3 regions of the Ruegeria sp. BHSA163 genome follow, and region 1 is predicted to be linked to each of the others. Evidence: riboswitches for the same ligand, from Rfam matches in the RefSeq annotation. Region 1 holds a riboswitch; each other region holds the start of a gene.
What was found. A riboswitch is a leader RNA that binds a small molecule or an ion and turns the genes downstream of it on or off. The one in region 1 is predicted to bind cobalamin.
Positions count from the first base shown of each region.

Region 1 (13,563 bases):
CTGCGGTTTCTGTCCGCGGGCGGTGTTGTCGAGCAAGAAAAAATAGGGCGGAGTACTATAAATCGCGCCAATTTCGACGAACTTAGAAAACTGGCACAATTTATCCTGAGCGAATGTTGTGCGGACGAAATCGGGAAGGCTGCAAACGATGGCTGAATTGACTCAAAATCCAAAGATGGCACCAAAAGCCATCCTTGAGATGATAAAAACGCCTTGGGCGTTGATCGTTGCGCTTTTGATGGCAGTCGCCCTACTTGACCCAGATAACTGGGTCGACGTGGTCACGTTTGCCGCCAAGGCGCTGGCCCATACGGGCCAATACATTTTGTTTGCCGTTTTGCTCTTGTCTTACCTAAAGGCCACCGGGGCCGAGGTTATGGTTGAGCGCGCTTTTGAAGGGCGCGAAACCCGGATGATCCTGCTGGCTGCATTGTTCGGTGGGTTGGCTCCGTTTTGTTCTTGCGAAGTAATCCCCTTCATCGCCGGCCTTCTAGCGCTTGGGGCACCGCTCTCGGCCGTGATGGCATTTTGGCTCAGCTCTCCGCTGATAGATCCGCCGACATTATTAATCACGGCTGGTGCATTGGGTTGGCCTTTCGCAATCGGAAAGGCAATTGCAGCGGTGGCACTTGGCTTGTTCGGCGGCTTTACCGTTCGGTTCCTGATGCGCAATGGCGCATTTGCCCAACCACTGCGTGAATACAAACCAGCAGGTTGCTGCGGTTGCGGACCCAAGCAGGATGATAGGCCGGTTTGGCGTTTCTGGCAGCAGCCCGAGCGCCGCGCCCGATTCCGTTCCGAGTTCGTGCACAATGGCGTATTTTTGCTGAAATGGTTGGCATTGGCCTATGTACTCGAGGCGTTGCTTGTCAGCTATGTGCCAGCAGACCTAATCGCGCGTGTTGTAGGTGGAGAAGGCGTCGTGCCCATCGTGATCGCAGCACTGGTTGGAATGCCTGCATATCTGAACTCGTACGTCGCACCGCCGCTACTGGCCGGGCTGATGGAACAAGGCATGAGCGCAGGCGCGGCGATGTCCTTCATGGTCGCTGGTGCCGTTAGCTCGATACCAGCAATGGCGGCTGTTTGGTCGCTCGTCAGACCACGGGTATTCGCAACCTATCTCGGCTTAGGCGTTTCCGGTGCGATCGTAACAGGTATTTTGTTCCAAACGTTGTAAAAGAAAACCGCCCGCTGACATTAGCGGGCGGTTTGCCGTTAGCTTGCCTCGCAAAGCTGTGGCAATTTCAAACGATAGCGGGCCTCGCCACTTTTCACGAAGACACGTTTTTCCACACAAGCACTGGTCCCGACAGATTGCGAGATAAGCCCGTCTGTTGATGTGATCGAAGTCGCGGAACCGTCTGGCAAACGAACCGATGCGATTACCCCGTTTTTCAAATCGCCATTGATAGAGGTTGCGGACAGAACCGCGACCGTCAGGAATGAGTCGTGCTCGTGTTCGCCATCGTCACCGAGTACAAACAGACTGGTGACCAGCGCGATCATGATCAAACCGCCCAGAATGGCCAGACCCTTTGTCTTGAGAAATACGTAGATTGATACTGCGCGGTGTGGTCCAAAAATAGCGGACAGTGCATTCAGCATGGTGTTTCCCGGGAACAAGCGCCCCGACTATGCTGCGTCGGGGCTACTAAGATCATTGGCGCAAGTCGTCTTCATTTTCTTCTTCGCCACTTCCTTTTGGAAGGTTGAAGAAGCTGTCCGCGTCCACAATGGGTTCCTCTTCTTCCTTGCTTTCTGGCTCTTCAGACAGCGAAAAGGTCTCCAAACCTTCGATCGCGGTTGGTATCTTGGGCGCATTTTCCATTTCGAGCGACTGTTCAGTTGAAACCAGTTTGCGCCGCTCATCGTCGCTCATTACACCGCCTTCGGCTGCCTTCTTGGCGGCGGCCTTTTGAACGATTGCGTCCAGCTCGGACTGCTTACATAGCCCCAGTGCAACGGGATCAATTGGCTGCATATTCGTTATGTTCCAGTGCGTCCGCTCGCGGATCGATTGGATCGTCGGTTTCGTGGTTCCCACGAGCTTGGCGATTTGTCCGTCGCTAAGTTCGGGGTGAAACTTGACCAACCAAAGAATCGAGTTCGGACGATCCTGCCGCTTGGACAATGGCGTATAGCGGGGTCCGCGCCGTTTTTCTTCGCCAGTTGCGGCCGGATTAAACTTGAGTTTCAGTTTATGCAAAGGATCACTCTGCGCCGCTTCGATCTCATCCTGTGTGAGCTGGTTGTTGGCGATCGGATCGAAACCTTTAACACCTGCTGCAACGTCACCATCGGCGATACCCTGCACCTCTAACTCGTGCATGCCCACGAAATCCGCGATCTGCTTGAAGCTGATCGTGGTATTATCCACCAGCCATACTGCTGTTGCCTTGGCCATCAGGGGTTTTGCCATCAGCCCATCTCCTATACATACATCTATCCCGTCGCCGGAATTCGGCGGCCCCGTGGTCTTGGGGCAGGTTTCCGTTGTCGGGGAACTTGGGCTGTATATAGTCGCCGCAAGGCAAGAAGGGAAGAGGCGAATGCGTTGGTTGGTTCTTTGGGTGTTCAGCGCAATGACCGCGTATGCCGATAGTGAAACAGCGGGTGAGTTTGACTACTACGTACTATCACTCAGCTGGTTGCCGAATTGGTGCGCACGCGAAGGCGATGCGCGGGGATCAGACCAATGTGATGTCCGGCACGATTATGGGTGGATTCTGCACGGCCTCTGGCCGCAGTATAATCAAGGTTGGCCTTCTTTCTGCCGTACCACCGAAGCACAACCTTCGCGCCGAATGACCCGTGCGATGTCTGATATACAGGGAAGTTCCGGGCTGGCGTGGCATCAATGGAAAAAACATGGCACGTGCTCGGGCCTTAGTGCGCCTGATTACTTTGCTCTTTCAAGACGGGCCTACGACAGCGTGAAACGTCCCGAGGTGTTTCGAAAACTTGACAAGTCTGTCAGATTGCCCGCCTCGGTTGTTGAAGACGCGTTCGTTGAAGCAAACCCAGATCTGTCGCGGGACATGATCACAATCACTTGCAAGCAGGGTTACATCGAAGAAGTTCGCCTGTGTCTTTCGCGCGCGCTTGAACCAGTGCCTTGCGGACGCGATGTGATCAGAGATTGCTCAGCGGAAGACGCTTTGTTTGATCCGATTCGCTAAAGTTTACGGTTCTGGCAGTCCCGCGCGTATTCCAGCGCTTTGGCTGTTCCGTTCAGATCGATGGCCATCACCACCTCACCTAAAGGGTTATAGACGGTCATGGTTTTGTTTTGCGCGATAGCGTTGACAAAATTCCGGTCAGTGAAGAACACAGTCGCACCCGGTACGCGGTCTTGCCTAAAACCTATTGCAGTGGCGTCAAAACTTTTGCCATCCAGCTCGAACCGGATCGGATAGCTTTTACCGGGTTCGATTTCGCCCCACGCCTTATTGTAAACGGTGAAATACCCACGATTGCCCAGAGCATCATAACCCAACCGAACGACCGATAGATCCTGATATACGGTCTGGATCAGACATCCATTGCCCAAGGCTGGATCCATCATGATGTTCCAGCCTTGGACAAAACCTTTGTCTATCAATTCTTGTGAAAAGGCCGCGGTTGCCGTGAAGGCGGCGAAAGTGAGGGCTAGAATGCGGTTCATTGGAACTCCTGGGTCGGTTCTGGCGAAACTTACCGGTTTAAGTTGACCTTTTGTTCATGATTATATCGACGGCGGCCACGAGGGCGCTTCTCCAAACCTGTTTGCCTCAGCGTCGCTGGGTTGAACAAAAAAGTAGATGAGGATGAGAAACCCAATCAAAGGAATCAGGCCAATAAGCAACCACCAGCCTGAACGATCCGTATCATGTAATCGACGTGCGCCGACTGCCAAATTTGGTAGCAGTACCGCAAGGCTCGCTAAAAGTGAGAGCGGCTGCCCGGCGTTTTCGTCGCCCGCCTGAAAGCCTAAAAGAGGGGCTATGACGAATGCGTCCAGTACGCCCAGGATCAGCATGAAAATAAGTAGTGCAAGGAACCACCACCAATATTCCGACCTAGATGCGCGTCCTGAAAATGTCGCGTAGTTGGAAAAAACCTTCTGGACCGCCGACACCATATTTTCCACTGCCTAATCTCCCTAAATTTGTTTCCGGACGGCAACTAATGCAGCTGCCCGTCTGAATGGCCGAACTCAAATTAGCTTTCATTCGTATCCAGTTACAGGTGTGATCCCCTATATCACAGAATCTGGGTTAAGGTCTTTTATTCAAATATCAAAAAGAATCTTGTTCGATCGTGGCAATAGAGACCATCAAAATTGCTGGCCACAATCCTAAAGGGATTAAGTTTTTCAAATTTCTTTTCGCGCCCGCAGAGCGGCGGTAATCGTGCCATCATCCAGATAATCAAGTTCACCGCCAATTGGCACACCTTGCGCCAATGACGTCAGGCGTACCTGGCCTTCCAACTGATCGGCAATGTAGTGGGCAGTTGTTTGCCCATCGACAGTTGCATTAAGCGCCAGGATGACCTCGCGAATCCCTTCCGCGATGACGCGATCCTTAAGGCGCGGAATCCGCAGCTCGTCTGGGCCGACACCGTCCAATGCAGACAAGGTGCCGCCTAGAACGTGGTAACGGCCCTTAAAAACTCCGGCGCGTTCCATCGCCCAAAGGTCGGCCACATCCTCGACTACGCAAAGTTCTCCGGTTGCTCGGGCCTCACTGTCGCAAATTTCACAGACGTCCGTCGTGCCGACATTGCCGCAGTTTAAACATTCGCGCGCTGTAGCGGCCACCTGTTGCATGGCATCCGAAAGTGGCGTCAGTAAAAGGGCGCGTTTGCGGATCAGGTGCAGAACGGCGCGTCGGGCCGAGCGAGGGCCAAGACCAGGAAGCTTAGCCATCAGGTCGATCAAGTTATCGATATCGCTATTTGAGCTCACGGCCTGTCCTGCACTTCTTTAGAAATGCGCCTCGTTGGGTAGATGGGTTCGGTTATTAAAAGGGCAGTTTGATGTCTTTCGGAAGGCCCATGCTTTCTGTTAACTTGCCCATTTCTTCCTGTGATCGCTGGGCAGCTTTTGATTGGGCGTCCTTGATTGCGGCAAGGATCAGGTCCTCGACCACTTCTTTGTCGTCGCCATTGAAGATCGACGGATCGATATCCAGGCTTTTCAGCTCTCCCTTGGCTGATGCGGTTGCTTTAACAAGTCCCGCACCTGACTCACCTACGACAATTATGTTATTCAACTCGTCCTGCATTTCAGTCATTTTGGTTTGCAGGTCCTGTGCGGATTTCATCATCTTGGCCATATCGCCCAAGCCGCCGAGTCCTTTGAGCATTGCACTTCTCCAGAAAATTGGTTTCCCGCCTAAATACGAGCGGTGCACGCGTGGTACAAGGGGGGACAGTTACATGCGTTGGGCGCCACTATCATTGTCAAGTCCTCACCAACAACTTCAGTAATATCCCAGGGCGGGGCTCAGACGATGCGCACCCTGTCTAACCCATCGTCATCGGTGACGGAACAACATATCGAGCGAAGAGTTCGTGGATAGCCGTAATCCCAGGGGCGCCCTCGGTGGAGTGTAGCGCGCTCGTCCCAAATCAGCACGTCGCCCACATTCCATTTGTGCGAGTAAACGTAATCAGGCTGCGTACAAAAGGCGATCGCCTCGTCCAGTATCTCTTGGCTTTCTTCATGGCCCATACCTTCGATCGCAAAGGCGTGCGATGCGATAAACAAGGCTTCCTCACCGGTTACTGGGTTTGGCCAGACAGCGCGCCACGGTCGATCGGGCCAACGTGTCATGTTCGGTAATGCGGCAAGATCGGTCGATATCTTGGAACGAGAGTGTGACAAGCGGTGCCAGATGACAGCATCCTGTAGAACGGATTTCAAATGCTCGGGCATCTCAGACCATGCGGCGCGAGTCGATGCAATTTCGGTTTCCCCGCCAGAGGGTGGAACGACATGAGCCGTCAGAATGTTGATAAGGGCAGGCACCGGTAAAAAAGTGCTGTCGGTATGCCACAACATGTTGGCCTGCAAATCCAGCAATCTGAGATCATCCTTCGCCCGTACGCCAGACTTGGTTTGATTTGTAAGCTCGGGAACGTGAAACGAAACGTCGCGCCCGGCAGCCATTGCTTCGCGGTTTTCCAGCGGACCAAACAGCTCTCCCAATCGAATATGATCGTCATCGGTCAGGGATTGCGCCGGAAACAATAGTGCGGAATGCGTTTCGAAAGCTCTTCGGATTTCAGGATAAAGATTGCCCTTGTCAACTTCCCTGAGGTCGACGTCATGGATAGTGAGTCCGAATTTGGGGTGCAGCGGGGTCGAGTGCATTAGGTTCCTCCGTCACATGCCTAACCACAGCATGAGCGACACGTTGTGGGGCTTTCCGCTTTGATCGAGTCAAAGTTAGTCTTCTTCGAACGGGTCCCATTCGTCTTCCACCTCTGGCAGAGCTTCGGTCTCGACTTGGGCTGCCTTTTGTTCTGGTGTTTCAATATTGGTGATCCGAGCCTTTGGGAAATGCGCCAGAACCGCTTGAACCATCGGGTGTTGCTCTGCCTGATTACGCAAGGCTAAGTCAGCAGTGTCGCGAAGTTCCGCAATTGTAGGGGCCTCTCCCTCCGATACGATTGAGACGGCCCAACGATTTCCAGTCCAGCGCTGCAAAGCCGAACCCAGCCGGGCAGCCAAGTCAGAGGGTGCTTTATCGGCCGGTGTGAACTCGATCCGACCAGGCTGGTATGAAACAAGGCGTATGCCGTTCTCGACTTCGACCAGTAACTTTACGTCGCGGTTAGAACGGATCAGTTCGACAACATGGTCGAACGTCGGATACCGCGCCAGCGCGGTTTGAGTGTCTTGGGCCAAAGCAGCCGTCGGTGCGCCGGCGCTTCCACGTGGCGTGGCGGCATATGACGCAGGGGCCGACACATGCGTTGTAGTAACACTTTGGCCTCCATTCGGAATACCGCCGCCCGGGCCGCCGGGTGGCGGCGTCGGCGCATCTTGCAGACGTTTCACCAGCTCTTCCGGGCTGGGAAGATCGGCAACGTGCGTAAGACGAATGATTGCCATTTCCGCAGCCATCATACTGTTTGGCGCTGCGGACACTTCCTCCAACGCTTTAAGCAACATCTGCCACATTCGGGTCAGGACGCGCATAGGCAGCGTTGAGGCCATATCTTGACCGCGTGCCCGCTCATCCGGGGAAACAGTTGGGTCCTCCGCCGCGTCTGGTGTGATTTTCACAACAGAAACCCAATGTGTTATTTCGGCTAAATCACGCAGTACCGCCAATGGATCTGCGCCCTCAGCATACTGTGCGCTCAATTCCGTTAACGCACCTGCGGCGTCGCCCCGCAAGATCATATCCATCAGGTCCAACACGCGACCCCTGTCAGCCAAGCCCAGCATGGCACGAACCTGGTCTGCGGTGGTTTCGCCGGCACCGTGCGAAATTGCCTGATCCAGCAAAGAGGTCGCATCGCGGGCTGATCCTTCGGCTGCGCGGGTAATCAGCGCCAGTGCGTCATCTGCGATTTTAGTGTCTTCCGCCGCCGCGATCCGGCGGAGAAGTGCGATCATATCCTCGGGCTCGATCCGACGTAGGTCAAACCGTTGGCATCGCGACAGGACGGTCACCGGGACCTTTCGGATTTCCGTCGTGGCAAAGATGAATTTCACATGCTCGGGCGGTTCTTCCAGAGTCTTGAGCAGCGCGTTAAAAGCGCTGGTCGACAGCATGTGAACTTCGTCGATTATATAAATCTTATAGCGCGCGCTCGCTGCGCGGTAACGTACGCTGTCGATGATTTCTCGGATATCGTTCACACCCGTGCGGCTGGCGGCATCCATCTCCATGACGTCAACATGGCGGCCTTCCATTATCGCTATGCAATGTTCGCATTGACCGCATGGTTCAGTCGTTGGTCCGCCTTCGCCGTCAGGGCCGATACAGTTCATGCCCTTGGCTATTATTCTGGCTGTTGTCGTCTTACCGGTGCCTCGAATACCGGTCATGATAAAAGCCTGCGCGATCCTGTCTGCTGCAAACGCGTTCTTTAGCGTCCGAACCATAGCGTCCTGCCCCACCAGATCGGCAAAGGTTTCGGGACGATATTTTCGGGCGAGAACCTGATAGGCGGGGCTGGGCGTGTCGGTCATGTCTGCTTTCGCGGATTCGTATTCAGACCGCAGCGTAGAGGCCCCTGTCGTCCGCGTCCACAGCGGGTAAGCAGGATTTTGTTTTGGAAACTGCGCTGGCAGAGTTAAAATCACCGAGTCTGATGTCACGCGTAAGACTTACTGGGTAACGTTTCGGGGGGAACGGCAAGATGTCTCAAATGGTGATTCATGCGTTGCAAGTGGGCGGTGGCACACTTGCGCTAACCTCAATGCCTGGGCGGAATGGTGATTATTCCGGTGATCTTGAGATGATTTCCGGCTGGCGTCCGGGTCTTGTGATCTCGATGGCGACTGAAGTTGAGATGATCATGGACGGCGCTCGCGACTTTGGACGCGACGTACAAAGCCGCGCCAGCCGTTGGGTTCACCTTCCGGTCGAGGATTTTGGGGCACCATCGGCGGAAATCCGCAAACGCTGGGGTGTTGCCAGCGCATCAGCGCGGCAAGCGCTCTCCGGCGGTGGTCGCGTCTTGGTTCATTGCCGCGGCGGGTGCGGTCGTTCGGGAATGGTCGTACTCCGATTAATGGTCGAATGCGGCGAAAATCCCGATACGGCGCTGACGCGATTAAGGGCCCTTCGCCCCTGTGCGGTTGAGACTGATGACCAAATGCATTGGGCGACAGCGCCGGCTGTCGTTTTCGCGGCGCAATAGCCCTAGAGGATCGCACAGTAATCTGGTTCAGCCACATCTATTTCAGATATCGTTAGCGCCTGGAGCATGGCGCATGGGGGATTGTATGTCGCACTAGATGGCAGGATACCAAAATCTGTCCCAAACATTAGCTCGGCAAAGGTATCTAACAGATCCATTTGGGTGTCAGTTTCCACTCCGCAATAAAGGCGCACTTCGTCCACCCGTGCACGAAACTTTGCGGTGCATCCGTTTTTGCAATACGCCAGTTCAACGCTGCCTTCGATTTCGATATCGCGCGTTGCACTCCGTCCCGAGGCTAAGATGGACTTAGCCAGCTCACGGCCCGTGCGTGCCATCGCAGGGCACGCGGTGCCCGTGCGATGGCAAATCGTGGCCGTAAATCGATGTGTTTTCGTGTTCCAGATCATGATGTGCCCTCCGCACATTGGACGATGGGCTTTGTTCGGGAAGACCCGCGTATCACGGTCTGACCCCAACCGGACGCCCCGCCCGAGTTTCGGTTTCATTTTTTGATGGCAGGTCTCCTGACTTGCGGGTCGTCGCTTTGCCGACCTTCCCAGCCTGTTGGCCAGTGGTATCTCGGCATCGCTTTCCGCTTACAGTTGCGGGGGCAGTCTCGGACTTGAACCATTCCGGTATCCCAGGAAGGTCGCACCGTGTTCCCTTTTAATCCCGTCCTCAATCGAGGGCAGGGAAACCATCAGCCAACGGCTAATGGCCAAACCACACCCAAGTCAAGCTTGCTGTATTCTGGAGTGTGAGCTTAAGGCTCAAACTCAGGGAGAAAAACGCAAGGTAAATCCAAACATAGGGTTTTATCGGTTCACTCAGTTGGAACCTTTAGACTTCGGATTACGATAGGTCGAACACCTAGTGGTCGTTGCATATGGAAATGCAGCTGTTTGTCCCCGGATGATACCGGCATGAATATTGGGCGCCGGTTGCGCGGCGCCCAAATTTTAAATCCGCTTTTGTGCCTTCTTGTCCAGCATAACGGACCTTACCATTTTGCCGAATGCCTTGTCTCGAGCGCGGGCTTGCGCGACGGATTCTGAATTGTGCAATTCCTCACGTCGCAACTTGCGCCAACGATCAAGCCGTGCGGCATCCAATTCTCCCGCGGTGATAGCTGCCTGAATGGCGCAACCGGGTTCTGACAAATGTTGGCAATCAGAAAATCGGCACGCTCTCGCGAGGTCGATAACCTCCGAAAACACTTCATCTACACCCTCTTCGGCATTGAGCAACCGCAATGCCCGCATTCCAGGTGTATCGATAAGCCATCCGCCGTTTCGCATCTTGATAAGGGCGCGCGAGGTCGTTGTGTGCCGTCCTCGCGCATCATCTTCGCGGATACCAGCCGTTGTGTTGGACTGACCGGTCATCCCGTTTGCCAGCGTCGTCTTTCCAACGCCCGAGGACCCGACCAGAGCGCCAGTCTGACCCGTTGGGCACCATGACAGAAGATGTTGGATATCAGCCGCATCCAGCGCATTTACACTCAAGACAGTTATGAATGGAGCCAGGCTTTCAGCACGCGAACTATAGTCTGCTACGTCCTTGCAGGTATCGGCCTTGGTTAAGACAATCACAGGATAACATCCCGCCTGATGTGCCAGCGCCAGATATCGTTCGAGCCGAGGCAGGTTGAAATCAGCGTTGCAAGAGCTGACGATGAACAAGACGTCGACATTTGCTGCAATTAACTGTGACTTGGCATTTGTACCAGCTGCACGTCTTTGAAGCAGGCTGCGACGTTCCAACAAACGCTGAATGCGACCATGTTCATCGGCCAGTACCCAGTCGCCGACAGCAAAATCTCCGGTCGACTGATTTGGGGTCGTTAAAGGCACCTCGCCCTCAGGCGATAGGCCTATAAGGCGATCTCGATGAACCGCTGAAATACGATATGGATTCAGTGAGGCATCAACCGCGTGTTGTGCGGCAAAATGAGAGGACCATCCAAGGTCCGAAAGTGAAAAAACCATTGTTCTGCCTGTTTTCAGGTCAAAAGGCCAAGGGATGGCGAACGCGCATCCTCAGGTCGTGTGTTCAGGCAATGATCAGTTTGTGTGTTCTCAGAAACCATCAGCCCGAAGGGTCATTGCTACAATCATAAAGGCCCTCCTGCCGCTGATAGAATTTACGCGCGATACACGTTCGAGAGTGAGAGGCTGGACATCGACCCAAGCGGGGCTCGTTGTGGCTGCTTCCTTCCGGACCTGACCAGGTTGGCGAGGCGCTCGCCCGCGCCAACCTCTCACCGTGTGATATAAGTGTCAGGACATAAAATGGCAACCCATCACAGCGTGAGTTGGACTTGCATAAAGCCTTCGTCATCAAGTCCCAAATCAATCGGTCGGTACTCTGCAAGTTCATCAATGTAATTCCGCGCATTAGGCCCGGTTTTGAGGATTGCAGTTCTGCTGCCCATAGGGGCAAAAGAGAACGGTTTTACTGTTTCGGCCAATAGGGTTGGCTGCAAATTCCCGGCCAGATAATCACGCAGTGCATCCTGAATGCGAAGCGATGGCAAAGAAATCAGTCGCGGGTTTTTCGCAACTGGAAAGTCGCCACCACCATTTGCCCGATAGTTGTTTAAAACGACGACAAAAATCTGATCCTCCGTGATTGGCGTGCCATTGAAGCTTGCGTCGAGAATGCGTGAATTAGCAGCGTCTACCAGGCTACCGTCACAGTTAAAACGGGCAGGTTTTGAGAGGTCGATTTGCCAGGTCGCTCCGTAAAGGATGTCAAAGTTATGACCCGTCCAATGTGGATTAGTCAAAAGATGGGGGCCGTCTTTTGATAGCTGACTGAACAAGCCTGCAGACATTTCAAGCCAGTCCAGAATCTGTGCCCCGTTTGCAAGGACGGCGCGAAGTTCGTTTGGAAAAACGTGAATGTCCGCAACATGGCGCATCGAAATTTCACCGGCAGGCACATCGGTGTAGTATCGTGGTCCTGCCCTGCCACCGAATTTGGCTGGTGCGACTGCTGAGAGTACCGGAATATCCGCAAATTGCGTGTTGGCTAGAAACGGCTTCACAGCTGCGGCCTGTGCCTCGGCCAAAAGACTCAGGCTCCTGTCGGACCCACAATAAGAGAAATAGCTGTGCAGGGGTTTCGTAATTCGTCCAACCGGCTCGGCAGACTGTGCCTTGGTCTCTACATGGCCGGCCGCGAAAAAAGCCGAGATTTCTGCGTCCTCCGCCACTGTGGATCCGTCAACGTCCGATTGGATTGATCTTAGTTCGGCCTTGCTATTTTCGACCCGCCATTTTTTGTTCTGATCCCGTTTCAGGGATAGGTCAATGATCCCCAAATGTGATCCTGCCCATCCGGGCATAACGACGGGTTTGTCGTGTACAAGACCTCTTGCGTGGTCGACGTGTTTTAACCCCGCGTGCCCAGGACCCGGCAGTGTCAGGTGCGTGTGCCCTGCTATGATCGCATCAATGGCGTCTATTTCCGCCAAAGGTATTGCGGCGTTTTCCTGACCGTTTTCAAAAGTATCGGCTCCTAATCCGGTATGGGCCAGGGCCACAACCAAATCGCACCCCAATTGCTTCAAATTTGCGGCAGTGTGATGGGCAGAAGTGACAATATCCTCAACCTCGGCCTTACCTTTAAGTTTGTGGGCTTCCCATTGGAGTGTTTGCGGTGGCAACACTGATAAAACGCCGATGCAAATCGGTTCGTTATTGCCGTTTAAAACAACCGAGCGAGGAAGGATTGCATAAGGATGCCAAGGGCTTTTCAGGGCCTTGTACCGCATATTCGAACACAAAATCGGATACGTGGCCTTTTCAGCGATTTGTTCGAGAAATGCGACTCCGAACCCGAAGTCATGATTGCCCAAGCCTACGGCATCATAACCCAATGCAGCAAACGCTTGTGGTAGTGGATGGGTGTGCCGAATGGTTTGGGCTGCCCACTGACCGTAGGGTGTGCCCTGTAGGGAATCGCCGTTGTCAAACATCAAAACAAGGGCGTCATTCTGAACGGCTTGTTGCCGTGCTTCGCGGATCAAGGTTGCGGTTCGGGTGAGTCCGATCCGTGTGTCCGTGCAATCAGCGTAATAGTCGTAGCCAGTCACGTTCATATGGATATCGGAGGTGGCCAGAATCCGAATCATGGCGCGGTCGTCTTTGCGCTGGCCTACCGGCACTTTTGGTTTGGTGATCAAGTTATGAGCTTCTTGCGGTCAAAATATTTGTTTGTTCATAATGTTCGGGACGATTGCGACTTCCGCGGCGATTGTGCGGTTTTTCAAACGCGACATTTGCATTTTGCCCGATGAACGCCCGTTGCACCAGAGGGCAAGACGTGGCAGCCCTTGGTTCGGACTTGAGGGAGCAAAATAGTGAAACGCGCGGAACAGGTAACATTCGGCGGTTCGGGTTTGGACCGCGCGGCGCATATTCGAGGTGACGCGAAAATGCTGGCCAAGGTAAAGTCTGGTGGGGCCGCTAAATGTCATTTGATTTGGCGCGGTAAGGTTCTTGTGCAGGGAGAGGGGTTGGATTCACTTGCATCGGTCCCAATGCATCATGACATAATAACACAGGGGCCTGGCGGCGCGGTTGAACAACCTGTTTTTCTGGGTCTTGGCGATCAAGATGTGCCGCATTTTGCAATGGACATTTCAGGTTGGGACGCAGAAGGGTTGGACATTTCCGGTGTCGGCGC
Region 1 is NZ_JBXWSJ010000038.1:28,850-42,412, forward strand. Features, by position in the region: gene AC2FNV_RS16690 (ArsR/SmtB family transcription factor) at 1-156, shown strand, start outside; gene AC2FNV_RS16695 (permease) at 149-1,180, shown strand; gene AC2FNV_RS16700 (hypothetical protein) at 1,219-1,608, opposite strand; gene AC2FNV_RS16705 (DUF1013 domain-containing protein) at 1,661-2,422, opposite strand; gene AC2FNV_RS16710 (ribonuclease T2 family protein) at 2,553-3,182, shown strand; gene AC2FNV_RS16715 (hypothetical protein) at 3,179-3,667, opposite strand; gene AC2FNV_RS16720 (DUF805 domain-containing protein) at 3,728-4,123, opposite strand; gene recR (recombination mediator RecR) at 4,358-4,951, opposite strand; gene AC2FNV_RS16730 (YbaB/EbfC family nucleoid-associated protein) at 5,007-5,351, opposite strand; gene AC2FNV_RS16735 (TauD/TfdA dioxygenase family protein) at 5,492-6,361, opposite strand; gene AC2FNV_RS16740 (DNA polymerase III subunit gamma/tau) at 6,437-8,194, opposite strand; gene AC2FNV_RS16745 (protein-tyrosine phosphatase family protein) at 8,365-8,868, shown strand; gene AC2FNV_RS16750 (hypothetical protein) at 8,871-9,377, opposite strand; cobalamin riboswitch at 9,369-9,588, opposite strand; gene rsgA (ribosome small subunit-dependent GTPase A) at 9,831-10,859, opposite strand; RNA gene ffs (signal recognition particle sRNA small type) at 11,036-11,134, opposite strand; gene AC2FNV_RS16765 (bifunctional 2',3'-cyclic-nucleotide 2'-phosphodiesterase/3'-nucleotidase) at 11,174-13,009, opposite strand; gene nudC (NAD(+) diphosphatase) at 13,238-13,563, shown strand, end outside.

Region 2 (5,988 bases), on a different contig from region 1:
AGCACATCGAGATCGCATCTGCATCGCCGCTAGCCGCGACAAAACTGCGAATGTCGCCTCCGGGCACGCGAACATTGATATATTCGTCGACGTCCAGACTTAGAATCCAATCCGAAGCAAGATAACTGGAGTGACTTCTGGCCTTTGAAAAAGCAACAGTCTGCGGTTTCTCCTTGGGACCGACCGGATTACGTTCGTGATGGACCCAACCCAATTCCTGCATCCGCTCGGCAATCGCATCAGTTCCATCGTCGCAGTCGTTCGTAAAGATCAGAATATCATCAAAGCCTATCGATCGGTTGTATGCCACCCAATCGATCATGAAAGGCCCTTCATTCTTCATCGTTGTCACGATGAGAAATGTTTCATCCGTCATTCTTTGCTCTCTTGCCTGTACCACCCACGGATTATTGATTTTGTGTTTAAATTACAGCTTGGTTTTTGTCCAATCTGGATGGTGGTTGGCGGAATTAGCGCGGTGATCCGAATTGGCCCATGCCCCCGACCTTGCTTAAGATCGCTCGAGGTTGGTTACCCAGCTGCTCCTCGGTTGGCTGGGATCACCTCATAACCCGGCTCTTCTGGTTCATCGTCTTCCATCTCGGCGGGAAAACCGGGTGCTCGGATGTCCAATCCAGTCGCTTCCTCCAGTCGCCGTATGATATTGGGTGATAATTCCCTGTCGCCGTAACGCGCTATGCCGTCTTCGAAAATTTTTATCATCAGCGGGTTTATCTCAAGCGGAACGCCCGCGCGATCGGCAACGTCCTGAAACAGGCCAATGTCTTTTTTGACCAAATCCATCGTGAACGAGATATCACGGGAACCGTTCAAAATGACCTGACTTTCGGTTTCATGAACAAAAGATGTGCCCGACGAAATCTTGATTGCCTCATAGGTCGTGTTCAGGTCCATCCCAGCAGCTTTCGCAGTAACCAATGCCTCGGCGCATGTTATCAGGTTCGCCGTAGCGAGGTAGTTGGTAAGAACTTTCAATACAGAGGCCGACCCCAGCTCTCCAGTGTGCAGCACACGTCTACCCATTGTCGTTAGGAAGGGCAAAATCAGATCGAACGTACCTCGGTCGCAACCTGCAAAGATAGAAATGTTACCCGTGGCTGCTCGGTGGCATCCGCCAGAAACCGGACAGTCGACGGCAGATCCTCCTCGGTCGATAACCAGGGCCCCAAGCCGTTTGACCTCGGCCTCGTCGGTTGTGGACATCTCCATCCAAATTTTACCGTTTCCGACCTCAGGCAACATCATTTGCATTACCGCGTCTGATGCAGCAGGTGACGGCAAGCAAGTAATCACTGCGTCGCAATCACGCATCATCTGTGCCGGATCTTTTGCAGCCTTGGCTCCTTTGGCAACGAAGTCGCTGACAAGATCCGAATTCAGGTCATGCACGGTCAGATCGATGCCGTTGCGCAGCAGCGACCCCGAGAGTTTTCCGCCCACATTTCCAAGACCGATGAAACCAACTTTCATAAAGCGTCACTCCATGCTCGCACTCTTGCGGACATGCCAGCACGAGACAGTGGCGCACGTCGTGCCGCCCACCGACGCTGGCAGGTCGTTTTTAACCCCCCAATGCAATCCAGTGAAGCGACTCGCTTGACAAGGCGCCTGCAGGTGCCGCATGTCCGATCCGTTGGTGTCTGCAACAGCAGATGAAAAGGGAATGCGTCAGCGGGTTAAACCGTCAAACGCAGCCGCCCCCGCGACCGTGACCGGAGAGGGTGCCCAATGCCACTGGCCCGAATGGCCGGGAAGGCGGGACACCTGCCAGAGGCCTCCTCTGACATCCGTAAGCCGGGAGACCTGCCAGCGCCCGAAATCCAGACCGGACGGGGTGTTCCGGTGTCGGGACCATTGCGAACAGCGTGGCCCGCATGAGACCCCGTCCCCCACGTACCGCAGAAGGGGGATGAGAGAAGTGACAGAAACCGCACCAGTCGAACTGCTGGTTTGCACGACTTGTCGGCGCGGGCTTCCCATCGAGGATGACACCCAACGCCCCGGAACAGTGCTCCATCGGGCTTTAAAGCAGGCCGACTTGCCTTCTGGCGTAACACTAAAGGCGGTCGAGTGCCTTTCAAATTGTAATCAGGGGTGTTCCATCGTCCTGCGTGGTGGACCGACACGTTGGACCTTTGTCTATGAGAACCTGAACGAAATTGATCATATTGAGACGATTGTCGATGGCGCCACCAAGTACCTCGCCACAGGTGACGGCTTGGTCAAATGGCGTGAACGTCCTGAACATTTCCGCAAAAACTGTGCGGCCCGCATTCCACCGATTGGAGCCTGACAAATGAGCAACCTAGAAAAACTTCCCGTTACTGTGATCACTGGCTTTTTGGGTTCAGGCAAGACCACACTGGTCCGCCATCTGATGCAGAACCCTCAGGGTAAGCGTCTGGCTGTTGTGGTGAACGAGTTTGGCGATGTGGGTGTCGACGGTGACATTCTGAAATCATGCGCCATTCCGGATTGTCCAGCCGAAAACATTATGGAACTGGCCAATGGCTGTATTTGCTGCACTGTGGCCGACGACTTCATCCCGACTATCGAAGCGCTGATGGCGCTCGAGCCGCGCCCCGATCATATCCTGATTGAAACCTCAGGGCTGGCATTGCCCAAGCCATTGCTAAAGGCGTTTGACTGGCCGGATATCCGGTCAAAAATTACCGTTGACGGGGTAATTGCATTGGCGGATGCCGAAGCAGTTGCTGCAGGTCGGTTTGCGCCAAATGTCGAAGCCGTGGATGCCCAGCGCATGGCAGACGACTCGATTGACCATGAAACGCCACTGTCCGAGGTGTTTGAGGATCAGATTTCGTGCGCCGACATTATCCTGCTAACCAAACCTGATCTGGCCGGTCCCGAAGGCGTAGCCAAGGCGCGCGCGATCATCGCAGCCGAAGCCCCGCGCTCCCTGCCTGTTGTCGAGGTTGCCGAAGGTGCAGTAGATGTGCGCGTGGTCCTTGGTCTCGAAGCCGCAGCCGAAGATGATATGGATGCCCGTCCATCGCATCATGACGGTCACGATGATCACGAACACGATGATTTTGAAAGCATTATCGTCGATCTTCCTGAACAGAGCGATCCAGCAGATCTGGTCGCAAGGATAGAACATCTGGCCAATGAGTTGAATATCCTTCGCGTCAAAGGTTATGCGGCCGTCACCGGCAAACCTATGCGTTTGTTGGTTCAGGCAGTCGGATCGCGCGTGCGTCACCAATTTGACCGCCCGTGGAAACCTGACGAAGATCGCCGATCCCGTTTGGTGGTTATCGGAGAACATGACGACATCAAGGAAGCAGAAATTCGCAACATTCTTGTAGGTGTTGCCGAGCCAGCCGAGTAAAAAATGCACGTCGTCTTCCGCGAAAGCCACGGGCTTGAAGAAACAGAGACCCCAACCGATCTTGGCCAAAGCCCGGCAGATTTGGTTGTTTTATCTTTTTCTGACAGCGACCTGGGAGCTTTCGCGGCGGGTTGGCATCGTGGCGGCGGACCTGATGGTCGGATGCCGACACTGCGACTGGCTAATCTAACGGCATTGAAACACCCGCTTTCCGTCGACACCTATATCGAACAGACGCTGGAGGGCGCCAAAGGCATACTTGTCCGATTGATAGGGGGCGTTCCTTACTGGTCGTATGGCCTACAACAAGTTTTGGCGCTGGCACAGGCCAAGGGTCTGGCGCTGGCAGTATTACCAGCAGACGGGCGCGAAGATACCCGACTGGACGGCTATTCAACACTGCCTATTTCCACACTGCGCAGGTTGACGAATTTATGTGATACCGGCGGCGAAGTTGCGGCGCAGGCAGCGTTGGCGCAAATGGCGCTGGCAGCGGGCCTGTATGCCGGGCCGGTCATGGGCGCAAAAACCATCCCTGAATGTGGAGCATGGTGCCCGGATCGAGGGGTAATCTCGACCGACAACGCGTTTTCAGAAAACCCGAGACGAATTCTGGTGACATTCTACCGCGCTTATCTGACCTCAGCCGATACAGCGCCTGTGACTGCCTTGATCCGCAGCTTGCGTTCACGCGGTTTCGAAGCGTTGGGTTTATTCGCTCCGTCATTAAAGGCGCCGTCATCTGCCGATTGGCTGCGTGATACGGTTTCGGCGCTAAAACCGGCAGCCATAATAAATGCCACGTCATTTTCGGGCAGAGGCGCCTCGGGCACCTCACCTTTGGACGCCGCCAACGTACCAGTTTTTCAAGTTGCGCTCGCTACTTCGCGCCGAAAGGCCTGGGCCGAAGCTGAACGCGGTCTTTCGCCTGCTGACCTCGCCATGCACGTGGTACTGCCCGAGGTAGACGGACGAATTTCGGCAGGTATTGCCTCGTTCAAAGAACCAGGCAAACGCGACGCCAGTTTGGAGTATTCGCGCTTCGCGCACCGGCCAGAACCGGAACGGATCGAAGCAATCGTCGACCGCGTTTTCGGCTGGCTGAAGCTGAACGAAAAACCAAAACCAGAGCAAGTTCCCGTTTTAGTGCTATCCACTTACCCCGGCAAGGATTGGCAAATGGCTCATGCCGTCGGCTTGGATGCATTGGCGTCGGCCGAGGTGATGCTGTCAGATTTAAAGACAGCCGGTTATGTGACCGGACCAGTAGAACAAATCGCAGATGCATTGCCGAACGCCCGGATTTCTTGGCCCCTTACAAAATATCAGGAGGCATTGAGTGACCTTCCCGATCAACTACGCGGTGACCTCGAAGCTGTTTGGGGCAAACCTGAAGACGACCCCGCATATTTTAATGGTGCGTTTCATTTTACTGCTTTGCAACGTGGCAAAGCGGTTGTTGCCCTTCAACCCGAGCGCGGAACGCCGGAGTTGCGGGATAACGAATATCACGATCTTTCCCGCACACCGCGGCACGGATATGTCGCCTTTTATCTTTGGTTGCGGCGTGGGTTGAATGCCGATGCGCTGATTCACATAGGTGCACATGGCACACTGGAGTGGCTTCCCGGCAAGTCGGTGGCACTTTCTGCAGAATGTTGGCCCGAAGCGTTAATCCGTGACCTACCGGTAATATATCCTTTCATCGTCAATGACCCCGGTGAGGCTGCTCAGGCCAAACGCCGGATCGGTGCAGTCACGTTAGGTCACATACCGCCGCCTATGAAGCAAAGCAGCACTCCAGACCGGATGGTGCGGTTGGAAACTCTGTTAGACGAGTTTTCAAACGCCGACGGCCTTGACCCCAAACGCCGAGACCGATTGCAGACCGATATCCGCGACGAGGCCCAAGCCATAGGGCTGGAGAGCGATCTGGGGTTGGATCAAACAATGTGCGCCGCCGAAGCGATTACCCGAATCGACCGTTTTGTCTGTGACATCAAGGAAAGTCAGTTTGGCGACGGATTGCATATCTATGGCCGCGCCACTGATGTTACGGGAATTTTTGACCCCGCTCCTTCTGCTGAAGCAGAACGAGTGGCTCTGTTGGATGCACTTGCGGGCAAACGGATAGCAGCCGGTCCATCCGGCTCTCCGTATCGTGGCCGTTCCGATGTTTTACCCACAGGACGCAATCTTTACACGACCGATCCGCGCTCGGTTCCCACGCGCGCGGCTTATGCGCAAGGTGTAAAACTGGCTGAGGAACTGGTGCGGCGACACCTGCAAGAAGAAGGCGATTATCCCAAGGGTCTTATCGTTGATTTGTGGGGTTCCGCCACTATGCGTACCGCCGGAGAGGAATTCGCCATGGCACTTCATTTGCTAGGTGTAAGACCAATCTGGGACAAGGGGTCCGAACGGGTCTCCGGTATTGAAGTTTTGCCAATCACCGATCTTGAGCGCCCGCGGCTGGACGTCACCTTACGTATTTCCGGCCTGTTTCGAGACGTATTCCCGACCCTTTCGGCTCTTTTTGGTCAAGCCGTGAAGGCCCTTTCAAGTAGGGATGAAGCGCCTGATTGGAACCCTTACGCAGGGAAAGAACCTGCTGC
Region 2 is NZ_JBXWSJ010000023.1:54,442-60,429, reverse strand. Features, by position in the region: gene AC2FNV_RS12480 (class I SAM-dependent methyltransferase) at 1-376, opposite strand, end outside; gene AC2FNV_RS12475 (NAD(P)-dependent oxidoreductase) at 532-1,491, opposite strand; cobalamin riboswitch at 1,639-1,846, shown strand; gene AC2FNV_RS12470 (DUF1636 family protein) at 1,931-2,314, shown strand; gene cobW (cobalamin biosynthesis protein CobW) at 2,318-3,373, shown strand; gene cobN (cobaltochelatase subunit CobN) at 3,377-5,988, shown strand, end outside.
Region 2: another riboswitch for cobalamin. It lies ahead of AC2FNV_RS12470 (DUF1636 family protein); the one in region 1 lies ahead of AC2FNV_RS16750 (hypothetical protein).

Region 3 (5,988 bases), on a different contig from region 1:
CGGAATTGATACGTCTTTACTCATTGGCGGCCGAGGAGTGTGAGGCAAAGCAGGATATAGGAGCAGCTTGTTTTTTTCTAACACAAGCCTTTGTATTCGCGTTGGAATCTGGCGCTGAGGAAGCCTTTGAATTGAACCAAAAACTAGCAGACCGAGGTCGCGTTCACCGTTTCACTTCATCAACGTGACAGAAAATTTCCCAACCAAAACATCGCCTTGGCTCTGGGACCAAAGCGAATAACTTATTGATGATTGACCAACAGATTCCTGTCACAGCGCGTGTGGCACCATCAAGGTCTAAGAATTCCCCTAGGTGGCAGGTTCGCGCGCCAATGAATCCAGAAGTATTCCCAAGTTATGTTGAAACATTGCAAGATAACTTGTGGCCGGGCCACCACGTTCAGAAAGCGCATCGGAAAACAGTCGTCCGCCAATCGCAATTCCAGTTTCCTCTGAAATCTGCCGCACCAATACAGGGCTGGTGATGTTTTCTACAAACAACGCAGCAGCGCCTTCTGCCTTCAACTGATCGATCAGTGTGGCAAGTTCTTTGGCCGATGGTTCCGCTTCGGTATCGATGCCCACAGGTGCGAGGAAAGTCAGACCGTATGCATCTGCAAGATAGCCGAACGCGTCGTGCGCCGTCACAACCGTTCGACGATTTTCAGGAAGGTTGGCCAATTTCGATTTCGTTTCGGTATCCAACGCCGTTAGCTTAGCGATGTAAGCGTCAGCATTGGCGCCAATCTCATCGGCGTGCTCTGGCAATGCCTTTTGCACAGCTGCCGCAACGTTGGTCACGTAGATTACACCGTTGGAAAGCGAGTTCCACGCGTGAGGGTCGGTTTCACCGTCAACTTTAATCGGAGTTATACCATCTGTGGCGACGTGAACGGCCGCTTCGGTACCAGATTCTGAGATCAGTGTGTCAGACCATGTCTCAAATCCCAAGCCGTTGACAAAGATGATGTCTGCCTCGGCCACGGCGCGAGCGTCAGCAACTGAAGGCTGATAAACATGTGCGTCGGCGTCGGGACCTACGATTGTTGTGACAGTGGCTAGATCGCCCACCACCTGTTCGACCATGTCACCAAGTATAGAGAAACTGGCAACTATCTTAATGTCGTCTTCATCAGCGGGCACCGGCCATGCGACCAATGCGAAGCAAGCCGAGACTACGCCGGCATAAAGGGACTTAGTAAGAGTCATCTTGCTCTCTCTTCTTGTTGAATTTGCGCCAGAGGAACTTCTTTGGAAACTGCCGATTTGCGCATTCGTCTCCCAAAACCGAGTGGACCAAATACGGCTGACACCAAGAAAAAACAGCCTGAAACCAGGACTATTGCCGGGCCTGACGGGGTTTCCGGAAACAAATAGGACAATGTCAGCCCGATCCAGCAACTGGACAGGGCGAAAACAAATCCCAGAACCAGTTGCCCTGTGATTGTGTTGGCCCAATAACGGGCTGCTGTAGCAGGCAGAATCATCAGGCCAACGGCCATTAATGTACCCAGAGTTTTGAATGCTGCCAGCAGGTTCAGGACCAAAAGCAACATGAACCCCTGCTCGGTCAACCAAGGTCGCCGTGTCCGCGCCTCAAAGAAAACAGGATCACATGTGCTTACGATAAGCGGGCGCAAAAGAATGGCGAAGGAAATCAAAGTCACGGTCGCCACTCCGCCGACGAGTATCAAAGATGCATCGTCGATACCCAGAATTGAACCAAAGAGAAAACTTTTTAAAGGAACAGCAGAACCGGCCGCGGACAATATGAAAATTCCGACCGCCAGTGCGATAAGGTAAAGTGAGGCAAGACTAGCGTCGCTGCGTAGTATCGTTCTGCGTGCCAAAAAAGCTGTCAAAATAGCAACGCCAACACCTGCGATTAGACCGCCGATCAGCAGTGACATAACTGAAAGGCCAGTTGTCACGAAACCAATTACAATTCCCGGAGTGATTGCATGAGCCATCGCTTCGCCAGCAAGCGACAGGCGCCGCAGTACAAGAAATGCACCAACCGGGGCAACCGATGCGGATAGAACCGTTGTCGCAACAAATGCACGACGCATAAAGGTGAAGCTCCACATCTCAGTCAAAAGATCAAGCATTCGCGGGCTCCACTATCGAAGGCGCACTACGGAACATCCAAGATGCCTGACTTTCCGAGAGATAGCCCTGAGCGACTAAACGGTCAGGCGTAAGTACATCGTTTACTGTGCCGTGTGTTGCCTCTTGCCTACCCAGCAGCAGCGCGTGGCTACAATGGTCCAGCACAGATGAGAGATCGTGAACGACCAATACCACAGCGCGCCCTTCTTCTTGCCATCGACGGATTATCCAAAGCAAATGAGCCTCGGTGCTTTGGTCGACCGCTGCAAATGGTTCGTCCAACAGTATCAGCGGCGCGTCCTGCATGATCACACGCGCGAACAGGGTTCGCTGAAGCTGGCCTCCGGATAGCATGTGCAGAGGTCGATCCGCGATGTCGAGTACACCGACCTCGTCCAGCGCAGTTTCCACCCGAACCCGGGACGCGTTGTTCAACCCTGAGCGAAGGCCAAATCCGCGCCAAGATCCCATTGCCGCAAGATCGCGAACACGCAAGGGAAACCGCCGGTCGAATTCCGTCATCTGCGCCAAATAACCGATTTCACGCGGTTTACCCATGGGCCACTTAAGGTTTCCAGACAGTGGTTCCATCAAACCAAGTAGCATTTTGACAAAGGTACTTTTACCCGATCCGTTGGAACCCAGAACAGCCAGCGTCGTGCCACATTCGATATCCATTGATAGACGGCGAAACAGAGTCAGATCGCGGTAGCCGAGCGAAAGATTTCGGAGTTGCAGGACTGTAGACATCAAAGCACCGCGAAAATCGCGGACCAAAGCATGGCCGAAAATAACAACGCGCCTATGATCAAGTTCACAACGCTGAATTCGGTGAGGCAGCGGCTCTTGGCCCCGTCAGATTTAAGTTCTTTCACGCGCCGCATTAGTCATTGAACCATTCTGAAAAGGTAGACCGAAATGCGCCTTTCGCAGAGGACATAGAAAGTAACCGCTCGGTCTCGCGTGTTCTAAAAAGTGGGTTTGAAATGCAAGCACGCTTTTCAGCTGTCGATTGGACAGGTGAAACAAATTCAGCTCTTTGGACGGCATTAACCGCTGTGAACATCTTAGCCCCCCTCTGGGTCACCCCGCCCAGGTTGATTCCACTTATGATGGCAGGTCTCCTGACTTACGGGTCATCGCTTTCCCGATCCTTCCCAGGCCAAGCCCAGTGGACGATCTCGGGTTGCTCACCGCCTACAGTTGCGGGGGCAGTCTCGGATTTGGACACTAAAGCGGGCCCGCACCGTGTTCCCTTTTATCCCAAACCGACAAATGCGGTCGGGAACCATCCGGGCGACAGAACACGAATTGGTTTGATTCGCCAAGGCCTAAAGTTTCTTCGAATGGCCACGTTAAAGATTTCGATCGGTTTACCCCGTAAATCTGTCATTTTTATACTGTGGGCGATCTGAAACTTTTTCCAGATTTTTGCTTTTTTGTGAAAGGTAATGACAAAATGACAGCTAGTGCCTTAACTTTCTTCTAACCCTCCAAATTCGTTATCCGGGTGGTTTTAGTGGAACAATTGACGTTTTCTTTTGAAATGGGGGTGGTATGTGCTCTGCTGGCCTTCACCGTTTTCCTGTTTGTTTCGGAAGTAGTACGAATTGACCTCTCCGCTATATTGGTCCTCGTTCTGATCGGCCTCCTTAGCTATGCGCCCGGGTTGGAGAATCTTGCAAACGTTCCGCACCTTTTTGATGGGTTTGCATCAAACGCCGTGATCTCAATTATCGCAGTCATGATTGTGGGCGCTGGATTAGACAAGACAGGTATTATGAACCGGGTCGCGTCTGTCATATTGAAATACGGCGGCACGTCTGAAAGCCGGGTTCTGCCGATCGTGTCCGGCACTGTAGGGGTCATTTCGTCATTTATGCAGAACGTTGGTGCCGCGGCGTTGTTCCTGCCGGTGGTCAGCCGCATCTCGTCCAGGTCCGGCATCGCTTTGTCCCGCTTGCTAATGCCCATGGGATTCTGCGCAATATTGGGTGGCACCATGACAATGGTGGGTTCTTCGCCGCTTATCCTGTTAAACGACTTGATCCTTACCGCAAACGAAGGATTGCCGGACGATCAGAAAATGCAACCGTTTGGCTTGTTTTCAGTGACGCCGGTCGGTGCCGTACTGATCCTGACGGGAATTTTTTATTTTATGCTGTTGGGCCGCTGGGTTTTACCTGACGATACCGGCTCGGATAATACTGGAACAGGACAAGGCACACAGGAATACTTACAACGTGTGTATGGTCTGAAAGCAGACGTTTTCGAAGTCATCGTTCCAGCAAACAGTCCTTTGGTTGGCCAAATCCTTGCTGACATAAACCACGAAAACCATCTTTACATCATTTCGACTTTTTACCGTGGTAAAACATCTATGGTGCAAGTTCTGACTGCTGAGATAGCCGCGCCTTGCAGGTTAGCGATTATTGGCCGCCGATGGGTAGTTGAAGAATTCGCCCGTAAATTCGGGTTGAAAGTCCTTCCAGAGCTGGATGTATTTGTCGAAGAATTTGCACCCACAAATGCAGGTATTGCCGAAGTGGTGATAACGCCTGACAGCAAACTGATCGGGAAGTGTCCTCGCGAACTGTTGTTCAGGAAGACTTATGGCATGTCGCTACTTGCGATACATCGGGGGGAGGAGACGCTTAGCCACGTAGAAACCGATACGCACGAATCCACTCAAATCGGCCTTGAGAAATTTCATGCCGGCGACATGTTGGTTGCCCATACCCGATGGGACAACCTGATGCGAATAACTCGGGATCCGGATTTTGTTGTCGTGACATCCGACTTTCCGCAGGACGAGTTGCGACCGCAGAAGGTTGGTTGGGCTCTTGCTTTCTTTGTCATTTCACTTTCGTTGATATTGTTTACCGACGTTCGTCTATCGCTGTGCCTTTTGACGGGCGCGGCCGGAATGATGCTGACAAAGGTCTTGAGTGTTGACGAAGCCTATCGCGCAGTTGGTTGGAACACGGTTTTCCTGCTCGCCTGCCTGATACCACTTGGGCAGGCGGTTCAAAATACAGGGACTGCCGCTTGGATAGCTCAGCAGATCATGATCTTGTTGGATGGGTGGCCGATATGGTCGCTTCAGGCAGGTGTCGCTATATTGGCCACTGCATTTTCACTTGTGATGTCAAATGTAGGAGCAACAGTATTGCTCGTTCCCTTGGCGGTCTCAATCGCCATGGCTGCAGGTGCTAATCCAGCGCTCTTTGCATTGACCGTAGCGATTTCAACTTCAAACAGCTTCATTATCCCGACCCACCAGGTTAATGCTCTGATTATGGGACCGGCAGGTTATAAGGTCATGGACTTCGTTCGGTCAGGCGGAGTAATGACGATTTTGTTTCTTGTGGTATCGCTTTTGATGCTCAATCTGCTGTTCTAAGGCTGTCAGCGAGAAAGACAGAACTTTCAAAGTTAATTCAAACCAATCGCGAACGCCTTGGGCTATAGCCGAGATGCGGCATCGGGATTGTCTTGTCTATTTCCTCATCGGTAACGCAAATTAGGTGTCGCATTCGACTGTTGAAATAAGCGAAGTGGCTTCAATCAGGTTAAGGGCATGCAGACAGTTCGGCATGATCTTGCTTGTGGCAGCACGCAAATTCCGCCTAAACTCAACGTTAAGATTGAAACGCCCGTTGTTCAAAAATCAACGTGTGGATATATAGCGGGCAAACAGCGGGCAGCCGTCCGGTTTTCGTTACCCGTTTGGCTTTTAACGCATTTACCGATGTACAACTGAGGGCGTCAGCTCGTGAAATCGAAGAACCGAATGTCTGCTCCTTCTCTGAACGAGCTGCGCAAGGCGCGCAATCAGGGGATGGCTTTCCTTTCCCTGGCCTTTTTGTTCAGCGTTTT
Region 3 is NZ_JBXWSJ010000012.1:53,511-59,498, reverse strand. Features, by position in the region: gene AC2FNV_RS07915 (hypothetical protein) at 1-188, shown strand, start outside; gene AC2FNV_RS07910 (metal ABC transporter solute-binding protein, Zn/Mn family) at 310-1,209, opposite strand; gene AC2FNV_RS07905 (metal ABC transporter permease) at 1,206-2,108, opposite strand; gene AC2FNV_RS07900 (metal ABC transporter ATP-binding protein) at 2,101-2,859, opposite strand; cobalamin riboswitch at 3,207-3,416, opposite strand; gene AC2FNV_RS07895 (SLC13 family permease) at 3,656-5,512, shown strand; gene AC2FNV_RS07890 (type I secretion system permease/ATPase) at 5,903-5,988, shown strand, end outside.
Region 3: another riboswitch for cobalamin. It lies ahead of AC2FNV_RS07900 (metal ABC transporter ATP-binding protein); the one in region 1 lies ahead of AC2FNV_RS16750 (hypothetical protein).